Regions from separate parts of the Streptomyces sp. NPDC041200 genome, predicted to be linked through region 1. Evidence: riboswitches for the same ligand, from Rfam matches in the RefSeq annotation. Region 1 holds a riboswitch; the other holds the start of a gene.
What was found. A riboswitch is a leader RNA that binds a small molecule or an ion and turns the genes downstream of it on or off. The one in region 1 is predicted to bind cyclic di-AMP.

Region 1 (5,446 bases):
TGATGTCGATCGGCGAATCCGGGGCGGAGTAGCTGGTCGCGTTGTCCAGCAGCTCGGCCAGCGCCAGCGCGACCGGTTCGACAGCCCGGCTGACCAGGGCGAAGTTGCTCTGCGAGCGGATCTCGACGCGCGTGTAGTGGCGGATGCGGCCCTTGGCGCTGCGCACCACGTCGTAGACGGAGGCGACGGCGCGCTGACGGCCCAGCCAGCCGTCACACAGAACGGCGATCGACTGCGCACGGCGGCCGAACTGCGAGTTCATGTGGTCGATCTCCAGGAGGTCCTGGAGAATGTGGTGCTCGCCGTAGCGGTCCTGCAGCTTCGTGATCGCCAGCTGCTGCTCGTTGGCGAGACCCTGGAGCGTCCGCATAGCGGACTTCAATGCGCTCTTGGTGGCTTCCTCGGAGCGTATCTGAGCGTCCTGAACCGCCGCCGCGTAGTTGTTTTCGAGATCAGCGGTGCGGTTCTCAAGTTCCGCCTTCTCGGTACTGAGCTTCGCTCTCGCTTTTCGCCCGCGGATAATGGCGGTTGCGGCGAGAGGCGCGCCAGCGATCAGGGCCCAGAGCGCAGGATCCTGTATGTAATGCGTCATAAGACTCTCTTTAAACGACTAGACCGCCAGGGACTGAAGGGTGGGTGCGTGAGAAGAATCCGGGTGTTATGGAGAAGCGGCGGTAAGTCAGCTCCCGTACGGCACCCGAGGGAACGGGGCGCACCGCACTGGCCCTGCCGTGGGCTGCGCACAGGCAGGGGTGCGCCGGCACGGCTCCATATGCCCAACTGGCGGCATAGTGCTCCTCAGAGTGGTAACCCTCTCGGCTGATTTACCGGATCGCCGTGTGTCTTACGGGCCCTTGGCTCGCCTGGCAAGCGCGGTGATCGTATCACCAGGGGCAGGTGGCCCCGTGCATGTGCCGGAGTCTCATTCAACCACCTGACGCTGTTTCAGCCACCCCTGCATTTTGCCTCATTGGGCGACGTCAGCGCATGCGCCGGAGGCCTGGGCGGAGTGCGCCGCAGGTCACTCAGGGCGAGGGTCACAGCCATCAGATTTCGGGCAATCGCCGCGCGCTGTGAGCGCATCGTGGAGGGTGTGTGGAGATGGTCGTCGAATTGCATCGACATTAATTGGCTTTACTTGCGCGTTATGGATTTACTTCCGATAAGCGGCGTATCGGAATCCATGAGCGGCGGCCGGTATCGTCGGGGCGTGCCCGATCAGCCTTGTCCTACCCCCGCTCCCACCCTCTTCACCTGGGAGTTCGCCACCGATCCCTACCCCGCGTACGCCTGGCTACGCGAGCACGCCCCCGTGCATCGGACCACGCTCCCCAGCGGGGTCGAGGCCTGGCTGGTGACCCGGTACGCCGACGCCCGGCAGACCCTGGCCGACGCCCGGCTGTCGAAGAACCCCCAGCGGCACAGTGAGTCCGCTCACGCCCGGGGCAAAGTGGGCATCCCGGGCGAGCAGCGCGCGGATCTGATGACACATCTGCTCAATATCGATCCTCCGGACCACACCCGGCTGCGGCGGCTGGTCTCCAAGGCGTTCACCCCGCGCCGCGTCGCCGCGTTCGCCCCTCGGGTGCGCGAGCTGACCGACGGCCTCATCGACGCCTTCGCGGACCGGGGAGAGGCGGACCTCATCCACGAGTTCGCCTTTCCTCTCCCCATCTACGCGATCTGCGATCTGCTCGGCGTCCCGCGCGAGGACCAGGACGACTTCCGGGACTGGGCCGCGACGATGATCCGGCACGGCGGCGGCCCGCGCGGCGGTGTGGCCCGCGCGGTGAAGCGGATCCGCGCGTATCTGGCCGAGTTGATCCACCGGAAGCGTGCCGCGCTCGGCGACGACCTCATCTCCGATCTGATCCGGGCCAGCGACCACGGCGACCACCTCACCGAGAACGAGGCCGCGGCGATGGCCTTCATCCTCTTGTTCGCCGGGTTCGAGACGACCGTCAATCTCATCGGCAACGGCCTCTACGCGCTGCTGCGCAACCCCGACCAGCGCGCCCGGCTCCAGCAACACCTGGAAGAAGCAGAAGAAGGGGACGAGGGGCTGCTCGCCACCGGGGTCGAGGAACTGCTGCGCTACGACGGCCCGGTGGAGATGGCCACCTGGCGGTTCGCCACCGAGCCGGTCACCATCGGCGGGCAGCACATCGGCGAGGGGGAACCGGTCCTGGTGGTGCTCGCCGCCGCCGACCGCGACCCCGAGCGCTTCCCCGGCCCGGACACCCTCGACCTCGCCCGCACCGACAACCAGCACCTCGGCTACGGCCACGGCATCCACTACTGCCTGGGCGCCCCGCTGGCCCGCCTGGAGGCGCAGACCGCCCTCGCCACCCTGCTCCGCCGCATCCCCGGCCTCCGGCTCGGCGCGGAGCCGGACGAACTGCGCTGGCGCGGCGGACTCATCATGCGCGGGCTGCGCACCCTCCCGGTGACCTGGGAAAAGTGACATCCGGTCAGCCGCGTGACCGTGGCGTGACCTGGGATACACCGGCTTGTGATGATCGTGTGGCGTCGCTATGTTCAACCGACAAACGAGCCCCCACACGAGAGGCGATTCGCATGCTTTCCGGGAACGGACGTCACCGCCGCCCCCGCCAGGCTCCGGCCATCGTCATCGCGGCGGGGGTGACCGGTGCGAGCATCGCCATCCCGCTCTTCGGAGCGACCGGCGCCCAGGCCGCCCCCGCCTCCACGTGGGACCAGGTCGCCGAGTGCGAGAGCGCCGGGATGTGGAGCGCCAACGAGGGCAACGGCTTCTACGGCGGTCTTCAGCTGACCCTCGACATGTGGAAGAAGTACGGAGGCACGAGCTACGCCCCGCGCCCCGACCTCGCCAGCCGCTCCCAGCAGATATCCGTCGCCGAGTCGATCCTCGGCGACCGCGGCCCCGACGCGTGGCCCAGCTGCGCGCTGAACGCCGGGCTGAGCGACGGCGACGACGCCCCGGACGTGAACCCGGGCAGTACGGCACCTCCGCCCCGGCAGGACGCCCAGCGCGGCGACTCGGAGGGCTCGGGCGACTCGGACGGGCGGGGCGGCGACTCGTCCGGCAAGGCGCCCGGCGCGACGGACACGCCCCGCGCGTCGCACACCCCCGGCTCGCCGGACGCGTCCGGCGGGCCGGAGCGGCCGGAGCAGTCCGAAGGCTCCGCCTCCGCCTCGCCCGACGGGCCGGACGACGACGCGCCCTCCCCGTCCCCCTCGTCCAGCACCTCCGACCCCTCGCCGACCCCCTCCGCCACCGAGAGCGGCTCCGGGGGCTCCTCGGGGAAGCACCGGGGCGACCGGGACCGGGATGAGCGGCCGAGCGGCCATGCCTCGCGTGGCGGTACCGACCGCGCCGAAAACCCCTCGGATGGCGGCTACACAGTGCGTCCGGGTGACAACCTTTCAGCAATCGCCGAAAAGCAGGAGTTGGGCGCCGACTGGCGTCGGCTCTACGCGTCCAACGAGAACCTCATCGGAACCGACCCGGATCTCATTCTCCCTGGTCAGCGACTTGACCTCACCATCAAGGGCCGGTAGTTCGGGGTGATTTGCCCGATCTGGCTCCGGTGAGACATACCTCTCGTCACATTTTCCGGCCCGTCCGTCCTGTCCGGTCTCTCCGCACCCGGCCCCACCTGCGCCGATGTGGGTCGGGTGAGATCGATAACCGCCCTCTTCGCTGCGATAAGGGTGTTTGAACGTTTCCCGGACGTGTGTTTAACGTCTTTCCGCTCGCCACAACGAGCACCGTCGACCGTCACGCCGAGTCCTGCCGGCGGTCGTCCGGTACCGACGCGCCAGCGCCGAAGGCAGGAGCGGGGGACCCAAGGTAAGTGCCGGGAGGCCAGCGGAATCGGCCGAACGGCTAGGGGTGAAGCAGGGTGCGGTCCCCGCACCCAGCCGGGCAACTCACGCCCGAACCCGACAGCTCACCTCGTAGGCGTCGGTGAGGAAACGAACGAACATGTCCAATGCTCAGGGCAAGCACCGTCGTCCGTCCAAGGCCACTCGCATCACCGCGCTCGTCGGCCTCGCCGGAGCCGCCGTGGCCACCCCGCTCATCGGTGCGACGTCCGCCTCTGCCGCCACCAGCTCCCAGTGGGACCAGGTCGCGCAGTGCGAGTCCGGCGGCAACTGGTCGATCAACACCGGCAACGGTTACTACGGCGGCCTGCAGTTCTCCTCCTCCACCTGGGCCGCCTACGGCGGTACCGCCTTCGCTCCCACCGCAGACAAGGCCGGTAAGGCCCAGCAGATCCAGGTAGCCGAGAAGGTCCTCGCGAGCCAGGGCAAGGGCGCCTGGCCGGTCTGTGGCAAGGGCCTGACCTCCGGCGGCGCCCCGGCCGCCCCGGCTCCGTCCGCGCCGCAGCAGAGCCAGTCCGACTCCGCGCAGCCGGCCCCGTCCGCCAAGCCGAAGGCCGCGCCGCGCAGCGCGCCCGAGCACGCCGCGCGCGACCAGGCCCGCGGCCCGATCAAGAAGGGCGACGGCGAGTACAAGGTCAAGGCCGGTGACACCCTTGGCAAGATCGCCAAGACGGAGGACGTCAAGGGCGGCTGGAAGAAGCTCTTCGAGCTGAACAAGAACGTCGTCCAGAAGGCCGACCTGATCTTCCCCGGCCAGCAGCTGCACCTGAGCTGAGCAGCCACACCGTAGTCAACGAGCCCCGGCCGGGTGCGCCGCCCCCACGGTGCACCCCGCCGGGGCTTCGGTGCGGTTAGGCTCATGCTGCTACCGAAGACCCATACGAAGGAGATCCTCGTGCCGTCCATCGACGTCGTCGTAGCTCGCGAGATCCTCGACTCGCGAGGCAACCCCACGGTCGAGGTCGAGGTCGGCCTCGACGACGGCAGCACCGGCCGTGCCGCCGTCCCGTCCGGCGCCTCCACCGGCGCCTTCGAGGCCCTCGAACTCCGTGACGGCGACAAGAACCGCTATGGCGGCAAGGGCGTGGAGAAGGCCGTCCTCGCCGTCATCGAGCAGATCGGCCCCGAGCTGGTCGGGTATGACGCCACCGAGCAGCGCCTGATCGACCAGGCGATGTTCGACCTGGACGCCACCCCGGACAAGTCCTCGCTCGGCGCCAACGCCATCCTGGGCGTCTCCCTTGCCGTGGCACACGCCGCCTCCGAGGCGTCCGACCTGCCCCTCTTCCGTTACCTCGGCGGTCCGAACGCGCATCTGCTGCCGGTCCCGATGATGAACATCCTCAACGGCGGTTCGCACGCCGACTCCAATGTGGACATCCAGGAGTTCATGATCGCGCCGGTCGGCGCGGAGTCCTTCTCCGAGGCCCTGCGCTGGGGCGCCGAGGTCTACCACACCCTCAAGGGCGTGCTGAAGGAGCGAGGCCTGTCCACCGGCCTCGGCGACGAGGGCGGCTTCGCGCCGAACCTCGACTCCAACCGGGACGCCCTGGACCTGATCGTCGAGGCCATCAAG
Region 2 (5,446 bases), on a different contig from region 1:
CGGCCGCTGCCGGAATCAGCCGTCGACTTCTACGTCGAAACGCTCGCCCGCGACCCCGAAGCGCTGCGCGCCAGCTTCGAGTTCTACCGGGCCACGGACGACAACATCGCCCAGAACGAGCGGCGCAAGCGGAATCCGCTCCGTATGCCCGTCCTCGGCGTCGCCGGAGCCCGCAGCCAGGGCGAACGCCTCGGCGCCCTGCTCGACCCGGTGACCGAACACCTCGACAGCGTCGTCCTTCCGGACTGCGGGCACTATGTGCCGGAGGAGAGCCCGGAGGCTCTGCTCGATCACCTGCTGCCGTTCCTTCGCCCCTAGGCGCTTTCAGGCAGGGCGGGCCGCGCCCGCGAAGGGCATCTGGTCGATCGGGGCCACCCGGACCGGAGCGCCGGGGCGCGGCGCGTGGATCATCTGGCCATTGCCGATGTAGAGGCCGACATGGCTGACGCCGGAGTAGAAGAAGACCAGGTCACCGGGGGCGAGTTCGCCGCGCGAGATGCGGCGGCCCGTGTTGATCTGGGTGTAGGTGGTACGCGGCAGGGACACCCCGGCGGCGCGCCAGGCGGCCTGGGTCAGCCCCGAGCAGTCGTAGCCGTACGGACCGGTCGCGCCCCAGACGTACGGCTTGCCGATCGCCCCGTACGCGAAGGAGATGGCGCGGGCCGCCCGGCCGCCCGTCCGGGCGGGGGCGCTGTGCCGGGGCGTCGAGGCGGCGTCGCCCTGGGCGGCGTGGAGGCGGTCGCGCTGCTGGCGGGTCAGCTTGGACAGCAGCGCGTCGGCCGCGGCCAGCTTCTCCTGGACCGTGTGCTTGTGGCGGGCCGCGGCCGCCTGCGCGGCGCGCAGCGTACGGAGGCGGCCGGTCGCCTCGTCCCGGATCCGGCGCAGCGACCGCTCCTCGCGGGTGATGTTCGCGATCGTCGCTGCCTGGCGGTCGCCCGCGCGGTCGGCGAGCGAGGCGCGCTGGAGGTACTGGCCGGGGGAGGAGGAGAGGGCCAGCTGAAGGGCGGGGGCGACGGTGCCGGAGCGGTACTGGGCGGTGGCGAAGGCGCCGAGGGCGTTGCGCGCGGTGTTGAGGCGGGCGGTGCGGCGGCCCGCCTCGTCGCGTAACCGGTGGAGCGACCGCTGCGCCTTGTCGGCCGCGGCTCGGGCGCCGTCGTACTTCTCGGTGGCCTCCTCCGCCTCCCGCTGGTACGCGTCGACCTTCGCCTTCGCCTGGGCGGACGTCAGGCGGGGCTCGGCGTGCCCGACGCCCGGGAGGGCGGTCGCGGAGGCGGCGCCCGCGAGGGCGAGGGTCGCGGCGGTCCGGAAGGTGCTGGTCCGGAGGGTGGTGCCGGTGAGCGACGGGCGGTGCCGCTGCTTCGGCTTCGTGGGGGGCTGCGGCGCCACTGCGGCGACTCACCTTTCGTACGGGGAGAGGGGGCTTCCTGGAGGGGAAGCTAGGCCGGTCGGTGGCGCGGCGCGCTGGGATGAACGGAGCTGGACGGATTCGTCCCCCCGGTAGCACCTGCTGATCGCGGGGGCGGCGTGACGAGGGCAGGATCGGGGCGGCTGTGACCGATGTGCCGATCGGGGCGCACCCGGGTGACTGGCGGTGATATGTGCGGCGCTAGTCTCCGGTGCCATGGACGTAGTCATCAATGTGTTCGTCGGCCTGCACATCGTCGGCATCGCCGCGCTGCTGGGCGGCTTTCTCTCCCAGCTCACGGCGATACGCGGGGGCGGCGCGCGGATGACGCCGGGGATGCTGCACGGCGCCCTGACCATGCTGGTCACGGGAGCCGCCCTGGTCGGGCTGAACCAGGCGGACGATCAGACCGTGAACACGGTCAAGATCGGCATCAAGCTGGCGCTGCTGGTCGTGATCCTCGGCCTGGTGTACGTGAAGCGGGACGAGGAGAAGGTGGAGCCCGCGGTGTTCGGCGCGGTCGGCGCGCTGACGACGGTGAACATCTTCATCGCCGTGCTCTGGACCTGATCCTCTGCCTGATCGTCTGCCTGATCGTCCGGACCTCTGGACCTGACAGTCCATCAGTTTGTCTCATGCCGCCGGACCCCCGACCAGGGGGTGCGAAGGGGCGGAATGGGGGAAATCGCACCTGTAAGCGCAACCCGACGCACCCTTCGACTGTCTTACCCGTCAAGGGCAAGCCCGGAGGGAGCGCGCAATGGGGGCAGAGGGAAGATTCGCGGCATGGCGCCGCCGCACGGCGGTCGCGTTGGGCATGGCGGGCATGGTGGTGCCGCTGACCGTCGCACTCGGTGCGGCACCGGCGCAGGCGGCGACGTCGTGCACGGCGGGCACCGGTCCGTATCAGAAGCAGGTGGAGAAGTTCCTCGGTCGTCCCGTCGACGGTCGGCAGTCCTCGGGGGACTGCCGCGCGACGCAGAGGTTCCAGGTCAACCACGGCATCAGCCCGACCATCGGCTACGCGGGCCCCGTCACCTGGGGCGTCATGAAGCTGATCAACGCGCAGAACGCGGCGGGGCGTAACCCCAACGCGGCGCGCAAGTGCCCCACCAACAAGGGCCGCATCGCCTGCGTCGACCTCACCCGCCAGCTCAGCTGGGTGCAGGACGGCTCACGGCTGGTGTTCGGCCCCGTGCCGGTGCGCACCGGACGGGACAAGTACGAGACCCGCACCGGACTGAAGAAGATCTACTGGCGGAACAAGGACCACTGGTCGACGATTTACGACGTGGCCATGCCGTACAGCCAGTTCTTCGACGGAGGCCAGGCCTTCCACTCCATCGCGGGAAGCGTGTGGTCGCCGCCCGGCTCCCACGGCTGCGTCAACATGCGCTCCGGTGACGCGCAGAAGTACTGGAGCCTGTTGCGGAACGGCGACGACGTGTACGTGTACGGGCGCAAGCCGGGCACGTGACCTGGGGCGGTGTGGCTGCCCGATGCGCGGGCGGCCACACCGCTCGCGGCGGCAGAGGGCTTACGCGGGCCGCACGCTCCCGTAGATCGGCATCTCGGTGATCGGCGCCTTCTTCACCACGTCCCCCGGCTTCGGGGCGTGGATCATCATGCCGTCGCCGATGTAGAGCCCGACGTGGCTGATGTCGTCGTAGAAGAAGACGAGATCACCGGGCTTGAGTTCGGAGGTCGAGACGCGCGTACCGGCCTTCACCTGGTCCCACGTGGTGCGCGGCAGCGAGACACCGGCGGCCTTCCAGGCGGCCTGGGTGAGCCCTGAGCAGTCGTAGGAGTTGGGGCCGGTGGCGCCCCAGACGTACGGCTTGCCCAGCTGGGACTCGGCGAAGTCGATCGCCTTGGCGGCCTTGGTGCCGTTCGTGGGGGTGGACGAGCCGGTGCTGGAACCGGAACCGGAGGAGGAATCGGAAGAGGAACCGCCGCTCGATTGCTGTTCCTGCTCCTGCTGCTTCTCCTCGGCCGCCGCCTCCCGCTGCTTTTCGGCCAGCTCGGCGGCCTTGCGCCGCGCCTCCTCGGCCTTCTTCTTCTCGATCGCCGCCAGCCGCGCCTTCTCCTTGGCGGTCAGGCTGGCCAGCAGCCGCCGGGCCTGCGCGAGCTTGTCCTGAACGGACTTCTTCTTGGTCTTCAGCTCTTCCTGGGTCTCGGTCAGCGACGCCAGACTCCGGGCGGCCTCGCTGCGCTGCTTGGCGGCCTTCGCCGCCTGCGTCTGGAAGTCGTCGACGGCCCGCTTCTGTGAACCGGCCATCCGGCTCATCAGATGGGACTGGTCGAAGAGGTCCTGCGGGTCGTTGGAGAACAGCAGGCTCGCGGCGCTCGAGGTCATGCCGCCGTTGCGGTACTGGGCCGCGGCGTAGGTGCCGAGCGTGCGGCGGGCCTCGTTGAGCTTCTCCGTGTTCTCGGCGACATCGTCCAGCAGCCGGTTGACCTTGGTGCGCTGCTGCTCGGAGCGCTCCTTGGCGGCGTTGTAGTGCTGGGTGGCGGATTCCGCCTGGTGGTAGAGCGAGTCCACCTTCTCCTTGACCGCCTCGATCGACTGCGTGGCGCCGGGCTTCGGGTCACCGGGGGCGGCGTTCGCGGTCTGGGAGAGGAGGGTGACGGAGGCGAGGGCGGCGGTGGTGAATCCGACGGCCGTGCGGCGCCCGGTGGACGAGGCGTAGGTGGGTATTCGGGTCCGCGGCTTGCGGTGCGACGCCAAGGGAGGCGCTCCTTCCGTGGACCGCCTACCGGGTTAGCTGTCGGGTTCGGGCGGTACGGAAGGTTGCCCTACGGCCTCTGTGGAGGGACGACGTGTCGTACGCGTCGTACCGCCGCTCGGGCCGATTCACCCCGGTGTTGCGTTGTTGGGTCCCCGGCTCCGGGCGCTTTGGGCGTGGCCGGACTCGGCGGAGGCCGCCCGGGCCGACGCGGTTCGCCGACGGGTGTACGGGCTGCCTGAGGGAGGACCGTAGCCAACTCGTGGGGCTCCTGTGAAGGCTGTTGGCCGATATGCCCGAAACCGTTTCGTGACATCCCTACGCGGTCCATGCGTAGGCTGTCAGTGTGGCGCCCTAGACTCGGTGAGCGATGAGCAGCCTCTTTGACGACAGCTTCCTGGCGAACCTCGGGCCTCCGGACGAGGAGCCCCCGCCGCCCGAGGATTCCGCACACCCGGGCCCGGCCGGTGGTTCCGGTGACCCCGGTGATTCCGGCGGCGAAGAGGTGCCGCACCACCTCTTCACGGGCGCTTTCGACGCTCCGGTGCCGAGCGGCCCCAGAGAGGCGTACTACCGGGACGGCGCGCCCCGCCCCGCCATCGACCCGGCGGCGCTGCTGGAGGGGCTGAACGAGCAGCAGCGGGCCGCCGTGGAGCACACCGGCTCGCCGCTGCTGATCGTCGCGGGGGCCGGGTCCGGCAAGACCCGGGTGCTCACCCACCGCATCGCGTATCTGCTCGGCACCCGCCATGTGCACCCCGGCCAGATCCTCGCCATCACCTTCACCAACAAGGCCGCGGGCGAGATGAAGGAGCGGGTCGAGGAGCTGGTCGGCCCGCGCGCGAACGCCATGTGGGTGATGACGTTCCACAGCGCGTGCGTGCGCATCCTGCGCCGCGAGTCGAAGAAGCTGGGCTTCACCTCATCGTTCTCGATCTACGACGCCGCCGACTCGAAGCGGCTGATGGCGCTGGTGTGCCGGGATCTCGACCTCGACCCGAAGAAGTTCCCGCCGAAGTCGTTCAGCGCCAAGATCTCCAACCTGAAGAACGAGCTGATCGACGAGGAGACCTTCGCCGGTCAGGCGGCGGACGGTTTCGAGAAGACGCTCGCCGAGGCGTACGCGATGTACCAGTCGCGGCTGCGCGAGGCCAACGCCCTCGACTTCGACGACATCATCATGACCACGGTCAACCTGCTCCAGGCGTTCCCCGACGTCTCCGAGCACTACCGCCGGCGCTTCCGGCACGTCATGGTCGACGAGTACCAGGACACCAACCACGCTCAGTACACGCTGGTGCGCGAGCTGGTCGGC

Region 2: linked by a shared signal. The riboswitch ahead of ACZ6CL_RS08945 (C40 family peptidase) and the one ahead of ACZ6CL_RS32295 (transglycosylase family protein) in region 1 are both predicted to bind cyclic di-AMP.

The regions. Positions count from the first base shown of each region.
Region 1 covers NZ_JBVIZF010000022.1:79,351-84,796, reverse strand. Annotated here, with positions in the region: gene ACZ6CL_RS32310 (ATP-binding protein) at 1-592, opposite strand, end outside; gene ACZ6CL_RS32305 (cytochrome P450 family protein) at 1,184-2,464, shown strand; gene ACZ6CL_RS32300 (transglycosylase family protein) at 2,578-3,543, shown strand; cyclic di-AMP (ydaO/yuaA leader) riboswitch at 3,798-3,964, shown strand; gene ACZ6CL_RS32295 (transglycosylase family protein) at 3,971-4,645, shown strand; gene eno (phosphopyruvate hydratase) at 4,760-5,446, shown strand, end outside.
Region 2 covers NZ_JBVIZF010000002.1:817,889-823,334, forward strand. Annotated here, with positions in the region: gene ACZ6CL_RS08925 (alpha/beta fold hydrolase) at 1-318, shown strand, start outside; gene ACZ6CL_RS08930 (C40 family peptidase) at 325-1,386, opposite strand; gene ACZ6CL_RS08935 (hypothetical protein) at 1,622-1,975, shown strand; gene ACZ6CL_RS08940 (L,D-transpeptidase) at 2,166-2,882, shown strand; gene ACZ6CL_RS08945 (C40 family peptidase) at 2,943-4,133, opposite strand; cyclic di-AMP (ydaO/yuaA leader) riboswitch at 4,141-4,318, opposite strand; gene pcrA (DNA helicase PcrA) at 4,502-5,446, shown strand, end outside.